2 linked regions of the Loktanella sp. M215 genome follow. The protein of the gene in region 1 binds, or shares a complex with, the protein of each later gene. Links are inferred from orthologs where the notes say so. Each region holds a gene or a part of one and is shown on either strand. Other genes may lie near its edges.

Evidence for each region.
Region 2: the proteins of GLR48_RS15235 (region 1) and eno are in contact, whole or in part, in a solved structure (PDB 2FYM), measured with the Escherichia coli proteins. The link is inferred for Loktanella sp. M215 from one-to-one orthologs.

What each region holds. Positions count from the first base shown.
Region 1 is NZ_WMEA01000001.1:3,069,893-3,073,581, forward strand. The notes cover bases 50-3,420. They hold GLR48_RS15235 (Rne/Rng family ribonuclease), read right to left. Parts: upstream 3,037-3,420; coding sequence 250-3,036; downstream 50-249. Other genes in these bases: GLR48_RS15230 (sulfurtransferase TusA family protein), read left to right, coding at 50-178. In the rest of the region: more of GLR48_RS15230, read left to right, coding at 1-49; GLR48_RS15240 (hypothetical protein), read right to left, coding at 3,444-3,689. UniProt on the Escherichia coli protein: Endoribonuclease that plays a central role in RNA processing and decay. Required for the maturation of 5S and 16S rRNAs and the majority of tRNAs. Also involved in the degradation of most mRNAs.
Region 2 is NZ_WMEA01000001.1:2,588,052-2,591,295, reverse strand. Bases 159-3,084 are described here. They hold eno (phosphopyruvate hydratase), read left to right. Parts: upstream 159-945; coding sequence 946-2,223; downstream 2,224-3,084. Other genes in these bases: GLR48_RS12700 (PRC-barrel domain-containing protein), read right to left, coding at 2,717-3,084; GLR48_RS12705 (hypothetical protein), read left to right, coding at 2,223-2,576; GLR48_RS12715 (DMT family transporter), read left to right, coding at 159-908. Also shown: more of GLR48_RS12715, read left to right, coding at 18-158; more of GLR48_RS12700, read right to left, coding at 3,085-3,244. UniProt on the Escherichia coli protein: Catalyzes the reversible conversion of 2-phosphoglycerate (2-PG) into phosphoenolpyruvate (PEP). It is essential for the degradation of carbohydrates via glycolysis.

The sequences.
Region 1 (3,689 bases):
CGTATTGAAAGCCCGCAAACGCTTGCAGGCGCTGACCAGCGGTCAGGTGCTGCGCATGCGCGCCGACGACCCCGCCGCCGTCATCGACGTGCCCCACTTCTGCGCCGAGGCCGGTCATGCGCTGGCCGCCAGCGAAGACGACGGCCCAGTCCAGATCTACTACATCCGCAAGGGCTGACCCGACCGAAGCGCGGACATTAAAAAAGGCGGACCGTGAGGCCCGCCTTTTTCATGTGCGTCGCGCGGGGCTTAGCGGCCCAAAGACCACCAGCCGCGCTTCTTGGGCTTCTCGTCGACGTCGGCCTCAGCCTCGGCCTCGGGTTCTTCCGCTGCGGCAGGCGCTGCGGTCTGCACGGATTTCACCTCCGGCGCGGCCTCTTGGGCCATGGTCTCCGGCGCTGCGGCGGGTGCCTGCTCCGGTGCGGTCTCCGCAGGCGGAACCTCCACGGCCACCGGGGCCGTCTCGGTCGTTGCATCCGCCGCTGGCGTCTCTGCCACGGCGACGGCGGCTTCGGCTTCCGTCACCACTTCGGGCGTTGCGGCCTCGACCGGCTTCTTGGCGCGGCTGCGACGCTTGGGCTTGGGCGCCTCTTCGGTCGGGGCCTCAGTGGCCTCGCCTTCGGCAGCGGCAGCGGGCTTGCGCCGCGTCCGGGTCCGCTTTTTCGGCGCTTCGTCTGCTGCGGGCGCGTCTGCGGCGGCAGGCGCCGCCTCGGCCGGTGCATCGGTCGCCGTCTCGGCGGCCACCGCGTCGGTCGCGGCTTCTGCCGTCACCTCTGCCTTGGGCTTGCGGCTGCGCGAGCGGGTACGCTTGGGCTTCTCCTCGGCTGTAGCCTCGACCCCCTCAGGCGTCGTGGCCGCGCCGTCATCGGACTCGTCGCTGTCGTCGTCATCGCCCTGGGTCTGATCGTTCGCCTGATCGCCACCGGCGCCACCCCGCCGCCGCCGCCGCCGGCGCCGCTTTTTCCGGGGCTGGTCGTCGGCCTCGGCATCGGGTGCCGTGCGCGCCTGCGGGGCCTTGTCCTCGGTCGACGCGTCGGCCTCGACCGCCACGGGTGAGGCCACCTCTTCCGCCTCGACCTCGTCGAAGACATGTTCGTCAGCCTGATCGCGCGCGTCCATCGCGGGCGGCACGAAGGGCTGCGCATCCGGCACGACCCGCGTCGCGGTCTTGAACTTGTCGATGGCAAAATCCGGCGAGACCAGCGTCACGTCGCATTCGACACGCACGGACATGCCGTAGCGCGATTCGATGCTGGCGATATGATCCCGCTTGCCGTTCATCAGCACATTGGCGATGGACACAGGCGCGCGCACCAGCACTTCCTTGGACCGGGCACGGGTGCCCTCTTCCTCGATCTGGCGCAGGATGTTGAGCACCACGTTGTCGTCGGACCGCAACAGGCCGGTGCCATGGCAATGCGGGCACGGCTGCGTTGTCGCCTCCAGCATGCCGGGGCGCAGACGCTGGCGCGACATTTCCATCAGGCCAAAGCCGGAGATCCGGCCCACCTGAATGCGCGCGCGGTCGGTCTTCAGCGCATCCTTGAACCGCTTTTCCACCGCCACGTTGTTGCGGCGTTCGTCCATGTCGATGAAGTCGATCACGATCAGACCGGCCAGGTCGCGCAGACGCATCTGGCGCGCCACCTCGTCGGCGGCCTCCAGGTTGGTCTTCAGCGCGGTCTGCTCGATCGACCCTTCCTTGGTCGCCCGGCCAGAGTTCACGTCGACCGCCACCAGCGCCTCGGTCACGCCGATCACGATGTAACCGCCAGAGGGCAGTTGCACGGTCGGGTTGAACATGCCCGCAAGGTAGCCTTCGACCTGATAGCGCGCATACAGCGGCATCTGCTCGGCGTATTGCTTCACGTTCTTGGCGTGGGACGGCATGATCATCCGCATGAAGTCCTTGGCGGTGCGGAACCCTTCGGCCCCGGCCACGATGACCTCGTCGATGTCCTTTGAATAAAGGTCGCGGATCGTCCGCTTGATCAGATCGCCCTCTTCATAGATCTTCGCGGGAGCGATGGATTTCAGCGTCAGTTCGCGGATCGTTTCCCACATCCGCTGCAGATATTCGTAGTCGCGCTTGATCTCGGTCCGGGTGCGCTGGCTGCCTGCGGTGCGGATGATCAGGCCGGCGCCTTCGGGCACCAGCATGTCGCCTGCGATATCCTTCAGCTTCTTGCGGTCGGCGGCGTTGGTGATCTTGCGTGAAATGCCGCCGCCCCGGGCGGTGTTCGGCATCAGGACGCAGTAACGACCGGCAAGCGACAGGTAAGTGGTTAGCGCCGCACCCTTGTTGCCGCGCTCTTCCTTAACGACCTGCACCAGCATGATCTGGCGGACCTTCACGACCTCCTGGATTTTGTAGCGCTTGGGCCGCGGCTTGCGCGCCGGGCGCACGTCGTCGCTGTCATCCTCGGCCACGACGTCGATGCTGTCGTCCTTGTCGGCGGCCGTCGGCTGATCGTCATGATCATCCTCGTCGTCGTGGCTCGGGGTATCGACCGGAGTCTCTCCGACCAGTTCCATCGGGCTGGAGCCTTCGTCAGGATCGTCGAGGTCGATGGTTTCCATCCCGGCGACGTCACGCTTGGCCGTCGCATCATCGCCCGACGCATCCGCTGCGCGCGATCCCCGACGGCGCGTGCGGCGCACGCGGGGCTTCGATCCGGTGTCGTCGCCAGCGGCTTCGGCCTCGTCCGCCTCATCCTCGGCATCGTCGTCAGCGCGCTGGCTGGCGGCATAGGCCTTTTCTTCGGCGATCAGCGCCTGCCGGTCGGCAATCGGGATCTGGTAATAGTCGGGGTGAATCTCGGAAAACGCGAGGAATCCGTGGCGGTTGCCGCCGTAATCCACAAAGGCCGCCTGCAACGAGGGTTCGACCCGCGTGACCTTGGCCAGGTAGATATTGCCAGCAAGCTGTCGCTTGAACTGGCTTTCGAAATCAAATTCCTCGACCTTGTTTCCGTCTACCACAACGACGCGGGTTTCTTCCGCGTGGGTGGCGTCGATCAGCATTTTCTTCATGATATCCAATCACATGACGCACGCCATCGGCCCCGGGGGGCGCGATCGTGCGGCTGTCATGTCTGATGTAGGCGATGGGTGCGCGGGCCACGACGACACCCCTTGGGGTGCGGATCGTGTGGCCATCTGTCTGCGCGCCTCGCATCGCGGTCCTTATCTGGCCCGTGCGAACAGGGGCCGGTTCAATGCCCGGTCACAGTTGTTCACATGCAAACCAAGGGCGTACTTGCGATCGTTTCCGATCCAATCAGCTGAGCGGAACCGCAGACATTGCCCGCGTAGACCGCACCAGAGAATCTCACCGGGGATTTGCGCATACCGTCATGGCAACCGCCCGTACCACCTTCATAGGGGAGATGACTGTCATAAGACAATCACAAAGTGCGTTTTGCCGCGGCCTGGGCCGCAGGCTAGCGCCCGATGCTGAAACCACCGGCATAAAAGCGGCTGCCGCCCTGCCCGGTCACGGTCGCCACCGCGTCATTGTTTCCCAACACGCCCGCAAACCGCCCCGGCGTGCCGTTGTAGGCGGCGTCGCCGGCGAACCCGTTGGCAAAGCCCCGGTCGCCCTGCGCGGTCAATGTCAGCGCACCGTCGCCGGATTGGCCGGTCAGACGGCCGGTGGAAAAGTCGATCTCTGCCGACATTGTCCCGGT
Region 2 (3,244 bases), 480 kb from region 1 along the record:
GCAGAAGGGCACGACACTTGGACAATCTGCGCGGCAGCATCCTGATGGTTCTCGCGATGCTCGGCTTCGCACTGGAGGACATGTTCATCAAGCAGATGGCGGGGGCTCTGCCGACGGGGCAGATCCTCGCCATGCTGGGTCTGGGCGGCGGCATCGTCTTTGCTATCGTCTGCCGCATGCAGGGCGAGCGTCTTCTGCGCCGCGACGTCCTGCATCCTATGGTCCTGCTGCGTAACGCCGGCGAGGTCTTTGGAACGCTGGGCTATGTTTCCGCCGTGGTGCTGACGCCGATCTCTTCGGCCTCGGCGATCTTTCAGGCGACGCCGCTGTTCGTGACGCTGGGGGCGGCCCTGTTCCTGCAAGAAGCCGTCGGCTGGCGGCGCTGGGCCGCGATCGCCGTCGGGTTTTGCGGCGTGCTGCTGATCATCCGGCCGGGCATGGATTCCTTCCGCCCCGCATCGCTCTTCGCCGTGCAGGGCGTGATCTTCCTCGGTATCCGCGATCTGGCGACCCGGCGGATCCCCAAGACCATCAGCTCCATGCGCCTGTCCACCTACGCCTTTGCCGTCATCGTGCCCACCGGGTTGGTCCTGATGGCCGTGGTCGGCGACCGCTTCGTCCTGCCCGGCACCACGGATTCGCTGCGCGTGGCGGGATCCATCGTGGCGGGCGTGCTGGGCTATTACGCGTTAGTCACCGCGACACGGCTGGGCGACATGTCCCATATCGCACCGTTCCGCTATTCCCGCCTGGTCTTTGCCCTGATCGTCGGCGTCACCGTCTTCGGCGAACGCCCCGACGCCGCCACCTTGTTCGGGGCCGCGATCATCGTGGGATCCGGCACCTACGCCGCCCTGCGCGAAGGCCAGCGCCGCCGTGCTTCCCTTGCAGCAGCAGGCGCGATATAACACCGTTAACGCTAACATCACCCACCGGAGGCCTCTCATGAGCAGTATCATCGACATCCACGCCCGCGAAATCCTCGACAGCCGTGGCAACCCCACGGTCGAGGTCGACGTGACCCTCGAAGACGGCACCATGGGCCGCGCCGCCGTCCCCTCGGGTGCGTCGACCGGCATGCACGAAGCGCACGAGCGCCGCGACGGGGACAAGTCCCGCTACATGGGCAAGGGCGTGCTGGAAGCGGTCGCCGCCGTGAACGGCGAGATCTTCGAGGCACTGCTGGATTATGACGCCACCGATCAGGTCGGCATCGACATGACGATGATCGAACTGGACGGCACCGACAACAAGGGGCGTCTGGGTGCGAACGCGATCCTCGGCGTGTCGATGGCCGTCGCCAAGGCCGCCGCCGATTTCACCTCGCAGCCGCTGTTCCGCTACATCGGCGGCACATCTGCACGGATGCTGCCGGTGCCGATGATGAACATCATCAATGGCGGCGAACACGCCGATAACCCGATCGATATTCAGGAATTCATGATCATGCCGGTGGCTGCGGACAATATCCGCGAAGCGATCCGCATGGGCTCCGAAGTGTTTCACACGCTGAAGAAAGAACTCTCCGCCGCGGGCCACAACACCGGCATCGGCGACGAGGGCGGCTTTGCCCCCGGCCTGAACTCCACCCGCGAAGCACTTGATTTCATTTTGAAGTCCATCGAAAAGGCAGGCTACACACCCGGCAAGGATATCTACCTCGCCCTCGATTGCGCCTCGACCGAATACTTCAAGGACGGCAAGTACGAGATGAAGGGCGAAGGCGCCTCGTTCACCTCGGACCAGAATGTCGACTACCTTGAAAAGCTAGTGAACGACTATCCCATCATCAGCATCGAAGACGGCATGTCCGAGGACGACTGGGACGGCTGGAAGGCCCTGACCGATCGTCTGGGCGACCGCGTGCAGCTGGTGGGCGACGACCTTTTCGTGACCAACCCAAAGCGTCTGGCCGAAGGCATCAAGCGTGGATCGGCGAATGCCATGCTGGTCAAGGTCAACCAGATCGGCACCCTGACCGAGACGTTGCAGGCCGTCGACATGGCCCACCGCGCGCGGTTCACCAACGTCATGTCGCACCGCTCCGGAGAGACCGAGGACACCACCATCGCCGACCTTGCCGTGGCCACCAACTGCGGCCAGATCAAGACCGGGTCGCTGTCCCGCTCTGACCGCTTGGCCAAGTACAACCAGCTGATCCGGATCGAGGAAATGCTGGGCGAGACGGCCCTTTACGCCGGACGCAGCATCCTGCGGGGCTGATGATCGCCCGGTTCGATACGCCACTTTCGACCCGCCGCAGGTTTCTGCGGCGGGTCTTTACCTATGTCGCCTTCGCGGGCGGCGTGCTGGCGGTCTGCCTCGGCATCGGGATGGCCGGCTATTACTGGATCGTCGGACTAGACTGGATCGACGCCCTTCTCAACGCCAGCATGATCCTGACCGGCATGGGCCCGGTCGACCCGATGCCGGACGACGCGGCCAAGCTCTTTGCCAGCACCTACGCGATCTTTTCCGGTGCAGTCTATCCGGCGATCACCGCGATCCTGCTCTACCCGTTCCTGCACCGCCTGCTGCACATCTTCCATTTCGAGACGCAGGACGACGGGGCCTAACCTGCGGCGGCTCCTTCTTCTGGTCGCAAATACTTCGGGGGTTCGGGGGCTGGCCCCCGGCAGCATCCGCAAAGGGGCGGCACAAACGCAAAAGGGGCGGCTTGCGCCACCCCTTCCGGTCGTCCGATCAGGGCGGGAGATTACTCCCAGAAGCCTTCGTCAACGTCCTGTGCCGCTTCGATGTCCGCTTGGGTCATCTGCGTGACATAGGCGTAGGTGCCATCGTCCAGCGCTGTCAGGCGCACGTTCTCGACGGGCATCATAACCATCTTGTCGCCCAGACCGAGGAAGCCACCGACTTCACCGACGATTGCAACCATCTGGCCGGTCTTGGACAGCACGATGTCCTCGATCGAGCCGATGCGCTCCCAGCCTTCGCCGGTGCCCTGATAGGTCTCGTTGTTGGTCCACATGCTGTTGTCTTCTGCGGCATCCATGCGCCAGACCTGACCACCTGTGATGTCACGGGTGCGGATCAGGTTTTCCGACGTCGTCAGATCGAAGTTCTGCATGTCGTCCACACTGTCCGCTGCGTCTGCCGTTGCATCTGCAGCATTCTCGACAGCATTGCCCGTCGCATCAGCGGCGTTTTCGACAGCGTTGCCGGTTGCATCGGCGGCATTCTCGACAGCGTTGCCAGCGGAATCAGCCGCATTTTCCATGGACTG